One region of the Protofrankia symbiont of Coriaria ruscifolia genome, then DNA from elsewhere that is predicted to be linked to it. Evidence: predicted binding sites of a transcription regulator. Region 1 holds the regulator's gene; each other region holds the start of a gene.
The links. Region 1 encodes LexA, which represses DNA repair genes until DNA is damaged. Its sites were predicted from a motif close to CGAACNNNNGTTCG; they were not measured.
Positions count from the first base shown of each region.

Region 2: a site for LexA is predicted at 2,473-2,486, ahead of pcrA (DNA helicase PcrA). Genes of this name have one in related genera too.
Region 3: a site for LexA is predicted at 2,729-2,742, ahead of CV1CTNOD_RS23335 (HNH endonuclease signature motif containing protein). Genes of this name have one in related genera too.
Region 4: a site for LexA is predicted at 1,542-1,555, ahead of CV1CTNOD_RS07685 (alpha-ketoglutarate-dependent dioxygenase AlkB). Genes of this name have one in related genera too.

Region 1 covers NZ_CAAAFR010000173.1:29,936-34,671, forward strand. Annotated here, with positions in the region: gene nrdR (transcriptional regulator NrdR) at 52-513, opposite strand; gene CV1CTNOD_RS26965 (LysM peptidoglycan-binding domain-containing protein) at 622-768, opposite strand; gene lexA (transcriptional repressor LexA) at 1,198-1,962, shown strand; gene miaA (tRNA (adenosine(37)-N6)-dimethylallyltransferase MiaA) at 1,980-2,894, shown strand; gene CV1CTNOD_RS18995 (EAL domain-containing protein) at 2,942-3,871, shown strand; gene hflX (GTPase HflX) at 4,085-4,736, shown strand, end outside.
Region 2 covers NZ_CAAAFR010000183.1:18,810-23,545, forward strand. Annotated here, with positions in the region: gene pcrA (DNA helicase PcrA) at 15-2,465, opposite strand; gene CV1CTNOD_RS20475 (threonine/serine dehydratase) at 2,892-4,055, shown strand; gene guaA (glutamine-hydrolyzing GMP synthase) at 4,076-4,736, opposite strand, start outside.
Region 3 covers NZ_CAAAFR010000199.1:96,620-101,355, forward strand. Annotated here, with positions in the region: gene CV1CTNOD_RS23315 (tRNA adenosine deaminase-associated protein) at 254-739, shown strand; gene tadA (tRNA adenosine(34) deaminase TadA) at 786-1,232, shown strand; tRNA gene CV1CTNOD_RS23325 (tRNA-Ser) at 1,369-1,458, shown strand; partial or broken gene CV1CTNOD_RS28480 (pentapeptide repeat-containing protein) at 1,902-2,069, shown strand; gene CV1CTNOD_RS27155 (pentapeptide repeat-containing protein) at 2,130-2,486, shown strand; gene CV1CTNOD_RS23335 (HNH endonuclease signature motif containing protein) at 2,949-3,260, shown strand; gene CV1CTNOD_RS23340 (hypothetical protein) at 3,308-3,490, opposite strand; gene CV1CTNOD_RS23345 (pyridoxal phosphate-dependent decarboxylase family protein) at 3,839-4,736, opposite strand, start outside.
Region 4 covers NZ_CAAAFR010000050.1:30,365-35,100, reverse strand. Annotated here, with positions in the region: gene CV1CTNOD_RS07695 (YceI family protein) at 1-512, shown strand, start outside; gene CV1CTNOD_RS07690 (HdeD family acid-resistance protein) at 892-1,449, shown strand; gene CV1CTNOD_RS07685 (alpha-ketoglutarate-dependent dioxygenase AlkB) at 1,570-2,163, shown strand; gene CV1CTNOD_RS07680 (SOS response-associated peptidase) at 2,238-2,981, opposite strand; gene CV1CTNOD_RS07675 (M50 family metallopeptidase) at 3,147-3,824, opposite strand; gene CV1CTNOD_RS07670 (lysophospholipid acyltransferase family protein) at 4,106-4,736, shown strand, end outside.

The DNA.
Region 1 (4,736 bases):
CGGCTGTCTGACGTGTCGTGCTGTCTGACATGTCGTGTCAGGGGTACGTGGCTACGACGGCGACTGCCTGGCCTGCCCCCGCAGATCGGCGATCGCCGTCTCGAAGTCCTCCAGGGAGCCGAAGGACAGATACACCGACGCGAACCTCAGGTAGGCGACCTCGTCGAGCTCCCGCAGCGGCCCAAGAATCGCCCGGCCGATCTCGTCCGAGGGAACCTCGGCAGCCCCCGACGCACGCAACGTGTCCTCGACCAGCTGTGCGAGCTGGGCCAACGCGTCCGCCTCGACCGGTCGACCCTGACATGCCCGGCGCACGCCCGCGATCACCTTCCCGCGACTGAACGGCTCGGTGACACCGCTGCGCTTGATGACTCGTAGTGACGCCTCTTCGATCGTCGTGAAACGCCGGCCGCAGGACGGACACGATCGACGTCGACGAATCGCGGCGCCCTCCTCAGCCTCCCGACTGTCGACAACCCTGCTGTCGGGGTGTCGACAGAACGGACACCGCACGGACAACCCCCAAGATTTTGTCGACTTACAGCCACGTAACTACAAGATGTTGTGGTCAACAGTAGGACTGGACACCACGACCTGGCAAGTCGCCAGCGCGTGGGCCCCTCATGGCAAACGGAGCGTCTGACCAGGGACGAGATCGATCGTCTCAAGCCGGTTCAGACCGGCCAGGCGCGCCACGCCCACCCGGGTGTCACCGTCGGGAGCCAGCACGCGGGCGATACCCCACAACGTCTCCCCGGGCCGAACCACGTGAACGCGAGTTGCTCCGTCACCCCTGGTCGGCGCGGCCGACGACGTCACCCGGGCTACGGATAGAACCAGGCAGGACACCGCCATAACAAGGATAACCAGGACAACTCGACCCCGCCCGGTCAGCCTCAACGGGGGCTCAGCCGACCTCTGCACCATCCACCTCCCCAACTTTCACCAGCACGTGCCACTTCCAACAACATGATCATCGAACACCTGTTCGATCGAATATCTGGTTGAGTTTGTACCGCACGGCTCCGACAGAATCGTCATGACACGCTCGAACAGGCGTTTGAGATATTCAGTCGCGGCGGTTACGGTCGTAGCGATCAGATCCAGGTCGTGACCGCCAGCTCCGGTTCACGGCAAAACGTCAGGTATGCCGGGATCGGAGTCTGCCATGACCGACAACGAAGGAGAGCGGCAGGCATGACCACCGACCAGAACCGCACCCGCCGTGGCCGGCCCCCACGTGGCTCCGTACGCGACCTGCCGGATGGACCGGCAAACGCCTCGGCCCTGACACCCCGCCAGCGCAAGGTGCTTGAGGTGATCCGCAACGCCGTCGAGCGCCGAGGATACCCGCCGAGCGTGCGTGAGATCGGTGATGCGGTGGGGCTCACGAGCACCAGCAGCGTCGCGCACCAGCTGAAGACGCTGGAGGAGAAGGGCTTCCTGCGTCGCGACCCCCACCGCCCACGGGCCATGGAGGTCCTGTCCGCGCAGGCGCCGGTACGACCGGTGGTACGGGAGGCTCCTCCCGTCGGCACGCCCATGGAAGGCCTGCCGGCGACCGACGCCACGCCGGACGCTCCCGCGCAGGCGGCGTACGTACCGGTCCTCGGCCGTATCGCGGCGGGCGGCCCGATTCTCGCCGAACAGGCAGTCGAGGACGTCTTCCCGCTCCCCCGCGAGATCGTGGGCGAGGGCACGCTGTTCACCCTGCGGGTCATCGGTGATTCCATGGTCAATGCCGCGATCTGCGACGGTGACTGGGTGGTCGTCCGCCAGCAGCCGGTCGCGGACAGCGGCGAGATCGTCGCCGCGATGATCGACGGTGAGGCGACGGTCAAGACGCTGCGCCGCCGTGACGGCCACGTGTGGCTCGAACCGCAGAACCCGGCTTATGCTGACATTCCGGGTGACAGTGCGACGATCCTCGGCCGGATCGTCGCGGTCCTTCGTCGGGTCTGATCCTCCCGGGGGTGAACATGGACGTAGGCGTCGACCGGCGCACAGCCGGTCGGGTCGTGACTGTCGTCGGGCCGACAGCGGCCGGCAAGAGCGACCTGGCGATCAGTCTGGCCGTCGAACTGGGCGGGGAGATCGTCAACGCCGATTCCATGCAGCTCTACCGAGGCATGGACATCGGTACCGCCAAGATGCCGCCGGAAGAACGAAGAGACATCCCTCACCACCTGCTCGACGTCTGGGACGTCACCCGTGCCGCTGACGTGGCGTCCTACCAGAGGCTGGCCCGAGGGGTCATCGACGATCTTCTGACTGTCGGCCGCACGCCGGTGCTCGTGGGCGGATCAGGGCTCTACGTCCGGGCCGTCATCGACGACCTCGCCTTTCCCGGCACCGACCCGGCTGTCCGGGCGCGCCTGGAACGGGAGCTGTCCGAGCGGGGCGCGACCGCGCTGCACGCCGATCTCGCTGCGCGGGCACCGGCCGCGGCCGCCGCCATCCTGCCCGGTAACGGCCGCCGCATCGTGCGTGCGCTGGAGGTGGTGGAGCTCACCGGCAGCTTCACCGCCTCCCTGCCGGAACCCCGCTCGATCTATGACGTGGTTCAGATCGGCGTCGACCATCCGCAGCTCGACGCGAGGATCGCCGACCGCGTGGCGGGCATGTGGGCCGCCGGCATGGTCGAGGAGGTCCGGGCACTCACCGGCACGGGCCTGCGGGACGGTCCCACCGCATCCCGGGCGGTGGGCTACGCCCAGGTTCTCGCCTGGCTCGACGGCGCGCTCGATTCGGCCGAGTCGGCCCGGCTCGCGACAATTGCCGCGACGCGCCGATTAGCTCGCAGACAAAGGTCGTGGTTTCGGCGCGATCCTCGCATAATCTGGCTGGACCGTCCCGACGTCGAACAGGTGGCGGGCATGGTCGGCTCGGCCTGACGTGCGACGGGCCCGCGGCCCGTTCTTCCCGTCGTCTGGAGACATCTGTGACCGCGATCGAGTTGAACCTCGTCCCGGCCCTGTGTGCCGCGTTTGACGACGGGTCGTTACAACTGCATTACCAACCCGAGGTCGACCTGCGCAACGGGTCGGTTCCCGCGATGGAGGCGTTCCTGCGGTGGCAACATCCCGACCAGGGGCTGATGAACCCGTCGCAGTTCATGCCGGTCGCCGAAGCCGCTGGCCTGTCCGAACAGGTCGGCCGCTGGGTGTTACGGACCGCTGTGGCTGAGGCACGGACATGGCACGAAATGGCTGCGGGAACCGCGATTCGCCCACCCCGACTGTGGGTGAACGTGACCGCCGACCAGCTGACCCGACCGAGCTTCGCGATCGAAGTGGAACAGCTCATGCACGCCCGTGCGCTGCCACCGGGAGCGCTCGGACTGGAGTTCACCGAGCAGACCCTGGGCCTCGCGCGCGTCGGGGTGCCCCGGCTGCTGGCCCGGCTGCGCTCGTTCGGACCGGCCATAGGCGTCGACGGTTTCGGCACCTGGTACGCGTCTTTGTCCACCCTCGACGTCCTGCCGCTGGACATGGTGAAGATCGACGGCCGGTTCCTCCGCGCGATGCAGCGGGACCTGGAGGGTGAGGCGGTACTGGCCTCGATTATCATGTTGGCTCACCGGCGTCGGATGGTCGTAACCGCCGAAGGCGTCGACAGCGTGGTCACGGCGTCCCGGCTGGCCGCGATGCACTGTGACCGGGCAGCCGGCCGCCTGTTCTGCCCGCCCGTCCCTACCGATGACGCCCGGATGATTGCTCTGGGCCGGGGCCGACCGAACCGGTGGCGCCAGCGCTCCCGACCAGCCAGCGCCGCCGCCGGCGGCGGCACGAGCCGCACGGCGCCCACCCCCGCCGACCGCGCCACAGCCACCGGCACGATCCCGATGCCGACCCCGGCCGCTGTCAGCTGACCGGCACGCCCTCACCCGACGCAGCCCCGGCCGTCGGCAAAAAGCAGTCGCGACCTCTGACTGGACGTGGGACTCTGCGATAAAGGAGTTGCCGGCCGCGGACGGCCGCCGGGATCAGGCGGAGCGCACCGCCCCGCAGCCGCAGCCGGCTCGACCGGACGTGAGGCCGGCGCCCAGCAACACCAGGGATAAGCCCCACCAGAGAAGAGCGACATGACGTTTCCCGCCACCGATCGCCCCGACCACGACCACGACCACGACCGGCTTTTCAGCACCTCGAGTGAAGAGTTCTTCGACGCCTCCGGTGAGGGGCTCGACCTCGCCGACCGTTCCGCCCTGCGCCGGGTACCGGGCCTGGCGACCGAGCTCGACGACGTCACCGAGGTCGAGTACCGCCAGCTCCGCCTGGAAAGAGTGGTCCTCATCGGCGTGTGGACCTCGGGTACGGCCGGCGAGGCGGAGACCTCCATGGCCGAACTCGCGGCGCTGGCAACCACGGCCGGCTCGGTCATCCTGGACGCGCTCGTACAGCGTCGGGACACTCCCGACGCCTCGACATACGTCGGCTCCGGCAAGGCACGCGAACTGCGTGACGTCGTCACCGCCACCGGCGCCGACACGGTCATCTGCGACGGTGAGCTGGCCCCCGGCCAACTGCGGCAGCTGGAGGATGTCGTCAAGGTCAAAGTCATCGACCGGACCGCACTGATCCTCGACATCTTCGCCCAGCACGCCACGTCCCGGGAGGGCAAGGCTCAGGTCGAGCTCGCTCAGCTGCAGTACATGTTGCCGCGGCTGCGGGGCTGGGGTGAGTCGATGTCACGGTCCGGTGGCGGTATGGGGACCGGTGGTGGCATCGGCACCC
Region 2 (4,736 bases), on a different contig from region 1:
TGTGGGCGCGCTGCTCACAGCTTTTCGATCGGGGCGTAACGCAGGAGCAGACGCTTGGTTCCCGTCCCCTCGCCGAAGTCGATGCTCGCCTCGCGGTTGTCCCCCGACCCTGCCACCGCGACGACCTGGCCCAGGCCGAAGGTGTCGTGGTTGACCCGGTCCCCCATGGAAAGGTCGGGAATCGGGCGTGGCGCCGGCGCGGGCCGGCGGCCCGGTAGCCCACCGGCCTGCCCGCTCGACGACCGTGGTGACGCCGAACCCGACGACGCGGTCGCCTGCGGCCGAGAGGCAGCCGACGCCGGCTGTGCGTTCCCCTGCCAGCTCACCAACTCGGACGGCACCTCCTCGAGAAAACGTGACGGTGGATTGTACGCCGGCTGACCCCAGGCACTGCGGACCTCCGACCGGGTCAGGTACAGCCGGGCACGCGCCCGGGTGATGCCGACATAGGCCAGGCGCCGTTCCTCCTCGAGTTCGGTCGGGTCGCCAAGCGTGCGCATGTGCGGGAAAACGCCGTCCTCCAGCCCGGTCAGGAAGACCACCGGGAACTCCAGTCCCTTGGCGCTGTGCAGCGTCATCAGGGTGACGACCCCGGCGGTGCCCTCCTCGGGATCGGGTACCTGGTCGGCATCGGCGACCAGGGAGACTTGCTCGAGGAAGTCCGCGAGCGAACCCTGCGGAAACTGCTCGCTGAATTCCCGGGCTACGCTGACCAGCTCCTGGAGGTTCTCCACCCGTCCCTCGGACTCGAGGGTGTCCGCGGCGGCCAGCTCGGCGAGGTATCCGGTCCGTTCCAGCGCTGTTTCCAACGCCGCGACCGGGCCGTCTGCCACGGCCGTGCGCAATTCGGCGAGCAGGCCCGCGAAACCGCGGACCGCCTTCGCCGAGCGGGCGGCCAGGCCCGGGACCTCCTCCACACGGTGCAGGGCGTCGGCGAAGGGGATGCGCTCGCGCTCGGCGAAGGCGTCGAGCATCGCCTCGGCCCGATCGCCGATTCCCCGCTTGGGCACGTTGAGGATGCGTCGCAGGTTCACGGTGTCCGCCGGGTTCACCAGCACCCGCAGGTAGGCGAGCAGATCCCGAACCTCACGGCGCTCGTAGAAGCGCACCCCGCCTATCACTCGGTAGGGCAGGCCGACCCGGATGAAGATCTCTTCGAAGACCCGGCTCTGGGCGTTGGTGCGGTAGAAGACGGCGATATCGCCGGAGCGCGCCAGTTCGGCGTCGGCCAGCCGATCGACCTCGGCGGCGACGAAGACGGCCTCGTCGTGCTCGTTGTCCGCGACATAGCCGACGATCTTCTCGCCGTCTCCGGCGTCCGACCACAGTCGCTTGGGCTTGCGCCGGGCGTTGCGTGCTATCACCGCGTTCGCCGCGGACAGGATCGTCTGCGTGGACCGGTAGTTCTGTTCCAGCAGGATCACGGTGGCGTCGGGGTAGTCCTGCTCGAACTCGACGATGTTACGGATGTTGGCGCCCCTGAAGGCGTAGATCGACTGGTCGGCGTCACCGACCACGCACAGCTCGGCCGGTTCCACCGCATGATCGCCCGTGCGCTCACCGGAGTCCACGTGATCGCCCGTGTCCGCGCCCGGCCGTACCGGCTCGCCGTCGACGGTCAGCGGGGAGGTGTGCCCCACCAGCTCCCGCACGAGGACGTACTGGGCATGGTTGGTGTCCTGGTACTCGTCGATGAGGACGTGCCGGAACCGGCGCCGGTAGTGCTCGGCAACATCCGGGAAGGCCTGCAGCAGGTTCACCGTCATCATGATCAGATCGTCGAAGTCGAACGCGTTCGACTCGGCCAGCCGGCGCTGGTAGAGACCGTAGACCTCGGCGACGGTGCGTTCGACGTGGTTGGCCGCCTTGTCCCGGGCGGTCTCCCAGTCGACCAGTTCGTTCTTCAGGTTGCTGATCCCGGTGGCGAGTGCGCGTGCCGGGTACCGCTTGGGGTCGATGTCCAGGTCGCGCGCGACCAGCGTGATCAAGCGCTGGGCGTCCGCCGCGTCGTAGATCGAGAAACCGCTGGTGAACCCGATGCGCTTGGCGTGCGACCGCAGGATGCGCACGCACGCGGAATGAAAGGTGCTCACCCACATCGCCCGGGTCCGCGTGCCGACGAGCGCGGCGACCCGCTCCTTCATCTCGTTCGCGGCCTTGTTGGTGAACGTGATCGCCAGGATCTCACCGGCGCGAACCCCACGCGCGGCAAGCAGGTAGGCGATCCGGTTCGTGAGCACCCGCGTCTTGCCGGACCCCGCACCCGCGACGACGAGCAGCGGCGAACCCGCATGGACGACCGCGGCCCGCTGTTGCGGGTTCAGGCCGTCCAGCAGCGCGTCGGCATCGAGCTGGAACGCGGCACGGCCTCCCGGCGCATCCGGGACCGGTACCGCCACGGGCCCGTCCCGATCGTCCGCGGCGTCGTCGAAGTCGGGGTACAGGCCACCGAGAAGCGTGCTCATAGGGGATCGATCATACGTTCGACGTCCGGCAGGTCCGACAGCGGTACACGCTCTCCACCCTACGAGGTGCCGGTCCGCGCCACGACCCCGCGTACCAGCAGCCGACGCCGAGGCCTAGGCGCGGACCACACCGAGACCCGGACACCGGTCGCGTCGCACCCTGTGCCGCGGTCTGCGGTCCCCAGCACAGGGTGCGACGCCGGTTCGGCGCGCGGGGAGGGGCGGTTGGTTTTGACGACCACCACCGTCCAAGAGCAAAATAGTAAGGTGCCGCAGCACATTATGATCATTAACTAGGCGCGTGAACCCGCCTTCGGGTCGACACCGACGGGTCAGCGCGCCTCGCCCTTCCGCCAATTCGGCGGGGGGCTTTTTTGTTGCCGCGGTCACGTCAGGGGTGGCCGCTAAGCCACTGGGAGAACAACGATGAGCCAACCATCCGAAAACCCGACGCACGCCACCAGCGACAGCACAAGTACCACCGGTAAGGACGACGGTGACACCCCTCCCAGATCCGTCACGTCCACGACCCCGAACGCGGACGGCCTACCGGATGCGGACACGACAACCAAGGGCACCACCAAGGGCACGACGACCGACGGCACGGCAATCGACGGCACCACGATCGACGTCGCCGGGGCCGCGGTCGTCCTCGCACCGGTTGTCCGGCGGACCCGGGTCGTGCCCAGCGCCCACCTGTCCCGGCTGACCGGCGCACCGGTGTGGCTGAAATGCGAGAACGAACAGCGCACCGCCTCGTTCAAGCTACGCGGTGCATTCGCCCGCATCGCTCTCGCCGACCCCACCGTGCGGACGCGGGGCGTGGTCGCTGCCAGTGCCGGAAACCACGCCCAGGGCGTTGCGTACGCGGCGGCCCACTTCGGCGTCCCGGCTACGATCTTCGTTCCGACCGGCGCGAGCCCGGTCAAGGTCGCGCGCACCCGCCGCCTCGGCGCGCGGGTCGAGCATGTGCACGGCGGGATCGACGCCGCTCTGCTGGCGGCCGAGGCCGCCGCGCTCGAGCACGGCTGGCTGCTGGTGCATCCCTTCGACGATCCGACCGTGATCGCCGGGCAGGGCACGATCGGGCTCGAGGTCACCGAGCAGGTCCCCGGCCTGCGGACCGTCCTGGTGGGTATCGGCGGTGGTGGCCTGATCAGCGGGATAGCGACGGCGATCAGGCAACGACGCAGCGACGTGCGGGTGATCGGTGTCCAGGCCGCGGGCGCTCCCGCCTTCGCCCTGTCATGGCGCGCGGGGCGGCCGATCCGCGTCCCGGCGGCGACCATTGCCGACGGCATGGCCGTGAAGACCCCGGGAAGTCTGACCCTGGCGCTTGCCACCAGCCTGCTGGACGACGTGGTCACGGTCGATGAGGACGCGCTGTGGGAGGCGATGGCGGGGCTGCTGCGCGCAGACGGTCAGACGGTCGAGCCCGCCGGAGCCGCCGGTACGGCGGCACTGCTACGCCACCCGGACCTCGCGCAGGGCCCGACCGTGGTGATCCTCTCCGGCGGCAACATCGACCCCGTCACCGCCCACCGCGTCCGCAGCCTCGCCGCCGGGCCCCTGCGCATCCCCGCCGCATAACATCCCGCCGGGTAACGCCGCTACTCCCACTCGATGGTGCCGGGAGGCTTGGAGGTGATGTCGTACACCACCCGGTTGACCTGCTCCACCTCGTTGACCACCCGGCCTGAGATGCGTTCCAGCAGGTCGTAGGGCAGCCGGGCCCAGTCGGCGGTCATCGCGTCCTCACTGGTGACCGCTCGCAGCACGATCGGGTGTCCATAGGTACGTTCATCTCCCTGGACTCCCACCGAACGGACGTGCGCCAGCAGCACCGCGAACACCTGCCAGATCTCGCGGTCCAGGCCGGCCCGGCGGATCTCCTCGCGCACGATCGCATCCGCGGCCCGCAACGTCTCCAGCCGCTGCGGGGTGACCTCACCGATGATCCGGACAGCGAGGCCGGGCCCCGGAAACGGCTGCCGCCAGACGATCTCCTCCGGCAGCCCGAGTTCCTCACCCAGCCGGCGCACCTCATCCTTGAACAAGGTGCGCAGCGGCTCCACCAGGGAGAACTGCAGATCATCGGGGAGCCCACCGACGTTGTGATGCGACTTGATCTTTGCTGCGGTCGGTGAACCCGACTCGATGACATCCGGGTACAGCGTGCCCTGCACCAGGAACTCGATCCGGGACCCCTCGGCCTCGGCCCGCGCTTCCAGCTCGCGGGCCGCCTCCTCGAACACCCGGATGAACTCCCGT
Region 3 (4,736 bases), on a different contig from region 1:
TGTCCGGTGTATGCGACGAGGGCGCACCGCAGGCCGGTCGCCGGTCGCGCCGCTGCTCGGGCGAGGGGCGGCAGGGTGACGTGAGCGGACGGCCGTCGTGGACCGAGTGGCGAATCTGTGGAGACTGCTACCGGTGCTCCGTTACAACGGCCTGGGTAAAGGTGCGGCCCGGCCGGTGGCTCCGGGCCGCCGACCCACCGGGCGGGCGCTCGGAATTGGGTATGGACGCGATACAAGACCGTGGGAGAACTCGGTGACCCAGAAAGCCAGCGCCATCGGCCGCATCCGCGGACGCTGGAGCGCACATGAGATCGACCTCGACGGCATCGACGACATCGATGCACTCGCGGATCTGATGCATGACATCTCCCCCGAACTCGTTGTCGTCTTCATCGAGGAGGACGACGAGTACCTGGGCATCGTCCGGATGGAAGGCGACACCGGTGACTCTCGGGTGTTCCTGTCCGACCACCGGGTGCTGTTCACCTCGACCCTTGCCGACCGCCTCTTCGCCGGCGCGCTGCCGCCGGCAGGCGGGAGGGACGTCGACGACGAGTCCGACGATGCGCTGGCAGGCGGGAGGCCCATCGGGGACATCGATCTGCTTGCCGACCTCGGCACGGACGCCGACGCGCTGGTCGAACTGATCACGGAGGAGGGTCTCCTGCCGGCGGACGTGGTGTCGGCGATCAGCGAACGTGCCGGCTGCGCCGATATCCTGGACGAGATCGGGAGCTGACGTGGGGAGCGTCCCCCGTCCTGACACACCCGAGCTCGCCGAGCTGATGGGCGCCGCCTTGGCGGAGGCCGAAAGGGCCCTGGCAACCAGGGACGTTCCGGTTGGCGCCGTTGTCGCCGACGCGGACGGCACGATCATCGGTCGGGGCCGCAACGCCCGTGAGGCCGAACAGGACCCGACCGCCCATGCCGAGATGGTGGCGTTGCGCGCCGCCGCGGCGCACAACGGCTCATGGCTACTGTCCGGGGCAACCCTGATCGTCACCCTGGAGCCGTGCACGATGTGCGCAGGCGCGCTGGTCCTGGCCCGGGTGGACCGGCTCGTCTACGGAGCGTACGACCCCAAGGCCGGAGCCGCCGGATCGCTGTGGGACACCGTCCGCGATCCACGGCTCAACCACCGAGTCAGGGTGATCACAGGCGTGCGGGAACAGGAATGCGCGAGCCTGCTGGCAGACTTCTTCGCCGCCCGCCGGAGCCGGCGGCCATCCTGATCATGATTCAGATGGTGCGGACCGACCTGGATGACCAAAGACGGCACGATCATGGTTTTTCGCGCTGCCGGAGGCCCAGGCCCCGGGCGGGTACGCGCCGTTCGGCCCGGCCGCGGCATCCAGTAAGCTGACAAACGGTGGAGTCGCCTAGTGGCCGAGGGCGCACGCCTCGAAAGCGTGTGAGGGGGCAACCCCTCCGTGGGTTCAAATCCCACCTCCACCGCCATCTTCAGGGGATCCCTGTGCTGACGCACCGGGGTCGGATGGTTTCATGCCAACCGCGGGGGCCGAGCCCCCACGGACCCCCACGGGACCACCCCCGAAGGCTCCCGCGCCTACGCACCGGAGCCGGATAGCTGTGCGGCCCTTCACGACAGGTATCTTGTCGCGGCCCGGACGGGCTCGCGGCGCGTCGAGAGCCGGGTTCGGCAGGTACGTCTGTCGTTCCCGCCTCTGGCGCCCACGGCATCGGTGCGCGCTCTCGACGACCTCCTGGCCGGCAGCGGAGAGTAGACAAAACAACCCGGGCGACACGAGCGATGCCTATCAAGGATGTCACGGTAGGATAATTCGCGTGCGTTAGAATTGGCGCTCATGGTAGACAGATCAGCCTCGCCGGCCCGGCCCACCGTTCCCAGACTGTCCGCCTCGCTCATACCCGCGACGGTTATGAAGGACGAAGGTGTCTATCTCGGTGCCGATTTCACCGGATGCGACCTGTCAGGATCGCGGCTGACGTCTGTCGAGCTGGACGGATGCCGCCTGAACGCGGTCGACCTCAGCGGCGCTCACCTCACCAGCACCTTGTTCTCGAACGTCGTGATAGACCGGTCAGATCTCTCGAACGCGCGGACGAGCAAGTCGTCATTTCTTTGTGTCGGGATCCGTACGAGTCGCATGACCGGTCTCGGCTGGGTCGGAGGCCGACTGCGAGACGTCACCGTCGACGACTGTCGTCTCGACCTGGCGAACTTCCGCGGAACCAAGATGACCCGAACCATATTCAGTGGATGCAATCTCAAGCAGGCGGACTTTCAAAATGCCGACATCAGCGGCGTGATTTTCGAGGATTGTGACCTCACCGGCGTTACTTTTTCCGGAGCGAACATGGAGGGCACGCGGATAATCGACTCCGCCTTGGTTGGTATTCGCGGCGTCGACAGTATGCGCGGCGCGGCGGTCGCGAGCCGTGATCTGGTCGCTCTTGCCTACTCGCTCGCCAGAGCTTTGGACATCAACATCATTGATAGTTGACGAGTCAGGACGCCCGCTACAGCAACGCCTTACGGTTGTCTCCCTCGCCGCGGGTCTTCCCGTCGACTCCGTAGCTTCACCGCATGTCGCAGGTCAAAACGCGTGTCGCGGTCCAGTAGCCTGGATTCCCTTGAATAACTTCACAGATACTGCCTGTGTGCGATCTGGAGCACGTATGTGCGGAGGGTCGGGAGAATAGCCCACCGTTGAGTGGTGGAAATATCCGGATAAGCGACTAAACTCGTACACATGTTCGATCCCGAGGTGGTCGTCGCCGACCCGGCCGCCGGAGTCCGCCCGCCGACGGCACCCCGGACGATCCCCGCGGCATGGACGCGCGGCACGCCGACACCCTCGTCGATATCCTCCTCGGCCGCGACCGCGGCGCCGAGGTGGCTGTGGAGGTCTGGGTGCTCGTCCCGGCCACCACCCTGGCCGGGGTGACCAACGCCCCCGGGGGAGGTGGCCGGCTACGGGCCGATCCCCGCCGCCACGGCGCGGGAGCTGGCCGCGGAGGCGACCTGGCGGCGGATCCTCACCGACCCGGTGGACGGCCAGCCGGTCGCGGTCAGCCACCGCCGGTTCCCCGCCCCGGGACTGTCCCGGCTCCTCCACACCCGGGACCGGACCTGCCGGTTCCCCGGCTGCCGGAAACCCGCCCGGTTCTGCGACCTCAACCATGTGCGGCCCTACACCGACGGCGGGCCGACCACAGCGGGTAACCTCCTCGCCCTGTGCCGGCGCCACCACCGGGCCAAACACGACGGCGGCTAGACAGTCCGACGGGCCACCGGCGGGACGGTGATGTGGACCGGCCCGACCTACCGCAGCGTGCCCGAACCCTGGGACGACCCCACCCCTCCCGCATCCCCGCCAGCGGACATGCCAGCCCCTGCGTCCATGCCCACACCGGCGTGCGTGTCCGCGTCGGCATCCGTCACGGCGGCGGTGATGTCCGACGCCAGGTCCCGGCCGGCGGGCCCTGGCCGGCCGGGACGACCCACGCTGGTGCGATGCCCTGCTGCCGCAGACCAGGTTCCCGGGCCGTTCTGCGAAAGCGTCGAGGACCGCACCCGACCCCGCACCAGGGTCGGACGCACCAGAACTGGACGCACCGGAGCCGGGAGCGGACGGTTCGGGAGGGGGCCAGCGCCCACGATCCAGACGCGGGCGGAACCGGGCGGGGCGGACAGAGGCCGTCCAGGCCGGTGTGATCCGTCCGGTGCCGGCTTCTGTTCCGTTCTGGTCTCGGTTGTGCTCTTGTTCGCTTTCCCGGGGGACCTGCCGTCGTCGGGTGGTGTTCCAGCAGGCGGACGCGGTGAGCTGACGGAAGCCGGTCAGGCCGTGTTCCGTCAGGCCATGCTGCCCAGGATGGTGGCGATGTCGGCCGGTTCGGTGCACGGGTTGACGATCGCGAAACGCGTCACCGTCTCCCCCTCATGGACGGTCGGGGTAACAAAGGCAAAACCCGTCTGCAACAGTTTCTCCGTCCATTCGTAATAATTTTTCGGCGCCCAGTTCAGTCGGCGCAGAACCACCACGGAAAGCTGCGGTTCACGCACGAGTTCCACGTGGGGCAGGGCTCTGATCTGATCGGCGGCCGCCCGTGCGGTGGCCAGCGACTTCTCCACGGCGGCACCGTAGGCTCGAGTACCGTGTGCAGCGAGTGAGAACCAGAAGGGCAGGCCCCGCGCCCGCCGTGAAAGGCCGATCGAGTAGTCCGCGGGATTCCAGTCGTCAGCGGCTTCGAGAACCTCGAGGTAACCCGCTTTCTGGGCATGTGCCGCACGTGCCAGCGCCGGTTCCCGGTAAATCAGTGCGCAGGCGTCGAACGGCGCAAACAACCATTTGTGCGGATCGACGATGAAAGAATCTGCATCAGCCACGCCGACAAAGAGATGACGGACCGATTCCGCGGCCAGCGCGGCAAGTCCGTATGCTCCGTCGACATGCGCCCAGATGCCCCGCTCATGGGCTGCGTCGACGATTCCGCGGATGTCGTCGATAATGCCGAACTGGGTGGTACCGGCCGTCGCCACGACAGCGAACACGCTGTCACGGATGTCGGCGTCCGCGGTATCCAGGGCATGGGCCAGCGCGGGGCCGGTGAGGCGACCGTCGGCGTCCGCCGGGACCACCAGGAGTTCCGCACCCATGACCCGGGCTGCGGTCTCAACCGAGGAATGCGCTTCGACACCGCAGGCGATACGCCACACAGTGGGTTTGCTGCTGCGCTGTGCCGCGCTCCGG
Region 4 (4,736 bases), on a different contig from region 1:
ACCCCGCTCACAGCCAGTTCGGCTTCGCCGTTCGGCACGCGATGGTGGCGACCGTCCGCGGCAGCTTCAGATCTTTCGAGGGCGCCCTGCGTCTCAACGGATCCAAGCCCTCGGCCTCAAGCGCCACCGTCAGCATCAACACCGACAGTATCGACACCGGGAACTCCGACCGTGACACCCACCTACGCTCCCCCGACTTCCTCAACACCGAGACGTACCCGACGATCACCTTCACCAGTACAGACATCAAACCAGGGGACGACCCGGACACCTATGTGGTCACCGGCGAGCTGACAATTCACGGCGAAACACGCGCAGTCGAGATGGTCGTCGAGTTCCAGGGCGCTGCTGTGGACTCGTTCGGCAACGTCCGGGTGGGATTCGCTGCTTTCACGTCCATCAGCCGGAAGGACTTCGGTCTCACCTGGAACGCGCCGCTGGAAACAGGGGGTGTTCTCATCGGCGACAAAGTCAAGATCGATGTCGATATCTCAGCAATCAGGACATCCTGATCAGGGCGCCGGCAAGAACCCACCTCCCACAGACGGGCACCACCGACTCCCCCGACGCCCGGAGTCCCACATACTCTGGGATGGGCGAGGCTGTGATGCGCGTGACGTTGTTGAGTCCGTCGGCGATCGCCGACGACCTACGTGGGAACGGGGCGCTGCGACCGCTCGATGACCGGCCAGAGCCGGGAGAAACATGCCCGGCGCTACCCGCAGCTGGCTGCGACAGCCGAACCGCGCCTGCGCACAACCGACGAACGGCACAAAAGGCCGGGACGGCGAGGCTGAGGACCGGCTAAGGCCGATGCCGAGGACTGGTGGCACCCGGCACAGGGAACCCTTTTCAGGTCGGAAGGCACGAGCAGACCTGGAGATGACAATCATGATGACAACGGCAGCGGAACACCGTCACCGCGGCGGAGCTCCCGGCGCGGTCTGGGTGGCAGGGCTCTTCCTGGGGATCGCGGTGACAGTTCTCGGCGCATTCCTGGTCGCCAACCCCTTCGCAGCCGCGAGCACACTCGCGATCCTGGTCGGAGTGGGGCTGGTGCTGGCCGGAATCATGGACGCGGTCGCGGCCGCCCGCTCAGGTGAGGACGCACCGTCTGCCCTCTTCGGCGCCCTGCTCGTGATCGGCGGGATCGTTGCGCTCGCCTGGCCGGGCGTCACCTTGTGGGCGGTGGCCGTCATCGTCGGGATCTGCCTGCTGGCGGCCGGTGCCGTGCGTATCGCCATGGCCGGCTATGCGCACGAACACGGACGCCCCTGGGGGTGGGGCGCGTTCATCGGCGCCATGGCAATGGTCGTCGGCATCCTTGCCCTGGCGTGGCCGTCCGCCACCGTGTTCATCCTGGCGGTGATTTTCGGGATCGAGCTGATCGTGCACGGCATCGGGCAGATCGCGCTCGCCCTTGCGGTCCGCCGGGAGCTGCAGGCCTGAGGCTCCCGGGCGCAGACCTGCCGGTACCCGGGGAGCTGAGGTTACCGGGGAGCTGAGGTTACCGGGGTTGTGCGACCCGGCGAGCTCGATATCGAACATATGTTCGGGTATCGTATCCGTATGCCCTTGCAGCGCAGCCTGTTGACCGCTGGTGATCCCGAGGTCGCCGACAGCGTCACGTTCAGCCGCATCCACCTCGACGGGACATCATGGGTCGACGTCGCGCCCGGGTGGCTGTGCGGCGCCGACGAACTCTACGAGATCCTCGCCGGCGAGGTCCCCTGGCAGCAGGGCCGACGGTGGATGTACGAACGCATGGTCGACGATCCGCGGCTGTCGCGGTGGTACAAGGCGACCGAGCCCATCCCCCATCCGGTACTGGGTGCCGCGCGTGACGCATTGTGTGCGCATTACCAGGTGCCGCTCAGCTCGGTCGGGCTCAACTTCTACCGTAACGGTGACGACAGCGTCGCGTTCCACCGTGACCGTGAACTGCGCAGGCTTGGCAACACTCTGATCACGATCGTGACGCTGGGGGCGCGGCGTCCCTTTCGGCTCCGTCCGCGCGGTGGCGGAGTCGGGCGGACGCTGCTCCCCGCGTCCGGGGATCTCCTGGTAATGGGTGGCCGCTGCCAGGCCGATTGGGAACACGCGGTCCCGAAGATTGCCTCCTGCGGCCCGCGGATCAGCGCGTCCTGGCGGTGGGCCGCGTGAGGGCGCCCTCGACCCCGCGCCGGGAGGTGTGTCACCCAGGGGATGGCTCGCGAACGGAAGCTGGCGCTGGTCGGTCAGGACCGTGCGGCGTGGGTGGCCCGGCGGCCCGTGCCGTCCGCTTCGTCACCGGCCGGGGTGACCGGCTCCAGCAAATGCGGACCGTTGTTGCGTACGTTGCCGACCTGGGAGCTGACCGGGTACGCGCGCAGCACCCCAGCCGGTGCGGGCCCAAGCATGCTGGTCAGCGTCGCCGGATCGTCCAGACCAGGATCGAGCCAGTGCGACCAGGCCGCCGGGGGGATGACGACCGGCGAACGCGGATGCAAGAACTCCAGACCGGCCGGTGCGGTAGTCGTGATGATGGTGAAGGTCGCAAGCATATCGCCCGAAGGGCAACGCCACAGCTCATACAGTCCCGCAAGCGCGCCGAATTCACTGTCAGCCGGGCGTACCAGATACGGTTGCGCGCGCCGGACCCCCTCGACCCGGTGCCACTCGTAGTAGCCCGTGATCGGGACAAGACAACGGCGCGCCCGCAGCGCGGCGCGGAACGCGGGCTTGATAGCCACGGTTTCCGCCCTAGCATTGATCATTCGGTTGCCGATGGTGACGTCGTTGGCCCATGACGGCACCAGACCCCAGCGCGCCAGCCGCAGCCGGGGGGCCGGTGCCGGTTGGCCCGACGGGATGACGACCACCGGGGCCGAAGCGGTCGGCGCGACATTGAAGTTCGGCTGCGTGCCACCTGTTTCGTCACGCGCGGAGAACGACTCTGCGAGTTGCTGTCCGCCCATGGCGTTGGCATAGCGACCGCACATGTGTTCGTATTCTGCCAGACAATCATCCCTGCCGCATGGCGTCCACCACATGACATCCCCGACCCCTGACAGCTACTATAAGCAACCGTTCGTCCACATTGTGCCCAGAAGGAGGCATGCTCAGAACACGGCATGTCCGGAGCCGCACCTCACGCACGAGCCACGTCACCACACGAGCCATTCGACCGACATGGCCAGACAGAACAGGGAGACCAACGCGAAGAACGCTACCCACAACCACGCCGGCATTCCGGTCAGCCGGGCCAGCTGATCCGGATCCGACGTCAGCGCGCGGCCCCGACTGCGGGTTCGCTGCACCTCGATGATCGGCCGCACACCACCGAACAGGAGGAACCATGTGATGAACATGGCGAACAGCTCCTGGGAACGATCTGATGCCAGCACCGACACGGCGACGACGATCCCGGCGCTGATCATGATCGACAACACGCCGAAAGCGTTGCGGATGGCGACCAGTACCCCCAGGAGCAGGGCAACGCTGAGCCGCAGCATCAGACTCACCTGGTTGGCCGCGAGCAGGGCTGCGGCGCCGAGACCAAGCAACGAAGGCGTGACGTAGCCGGCCGCAACCGTGATGACGACACCCGGACCGGCCGGACGGCCGGCCGACACGGTCACACCGGAGGTGTCGGAATGCAGGCGGATACCACCGAGGCGCCGGCCACTTCCGAGCGCGGCCAGCGCATGTCCTCCCTCGTGGGCAATAGTGATCACATGTCGGGCCAGAGGCCACAGCTGGTTGTTGAGCACCACGACAAAGGCGATCGCAGCACCTGCGAACGCTGTCCATCGCGGCGGATCCCCCGAGTTGAGCAGGTGTATCCACTCGTCAGGCGTCGCACGTCTCCTATCTGATCGTGTCCGACCGGTGCTGCCAACGGCCCGTGGAGTGTCGATGCGACCGGCCGGACCTGAGTATGCAATGCTGCGGGAAACGATCGTCGAGTGCCTGTCCGGCGCGGCCTCCCTGCCCTTCCGGCATGGTGTCCCAGCAGCTCACGACAACTCACGGTACGATCAACCAGTCACTTTTCGTGGCCGACCGAAGTCGATCGCCACAACAGAGATCATCACAACAGAGATAGCCGGGAGGTTAGGAGCGGGTGGCGGAACTCGTCTACAAGCCGGTGATCCGCTTCGCACTCGGGGTCTTCAAGGCCCTCGACCTCACGCTGGACGTTCGGGGCCAGGAGCACGTACCAGCCACAGGCGGGTGCATCGTCGCCATCAACCACGTCTCCTACCTGGACTTCGCTCTCGCCGGTGTCCCGTTCTGGCGCTCCCACCGCCGCATGGTCCGTTTCATGGCTAAGCACGATGTCTTCTCCCACCCGATCGCCGGGCCCCTCATGCGCGGAATGCGCCATATTCCCGTAGACCGGTCCTCAGGTGCGGGGTCGTACCGTCATGCGGTGACGGCGCTGCAGGCCGGCGAGCTTGTGGGCGTCTTCCCCGAGGCGACGGTCAGCCGCAGCTTCTGCCTCCAGCCCTTCAAGACCGGGGCGGCGCGGATGGCCGCCGAGGCCGACGTCCCGGTGCTGCCGATGGCCATCTGGGGCAGCCAGCGCATTCTAACCAAGGGGCGGCCGCGCAACTTCCGGGCCGCGCGCGGAAGCACGGTCTCGATCGTCGTCGGCGAGCCGATCCCGCCCACCGAGCTCAAACCCGCGGCGACTGGAACCCAGTTGCTCGCGGACGCCGTGTTGAAGCTTCTGACCGATGCCCAGCGTGACT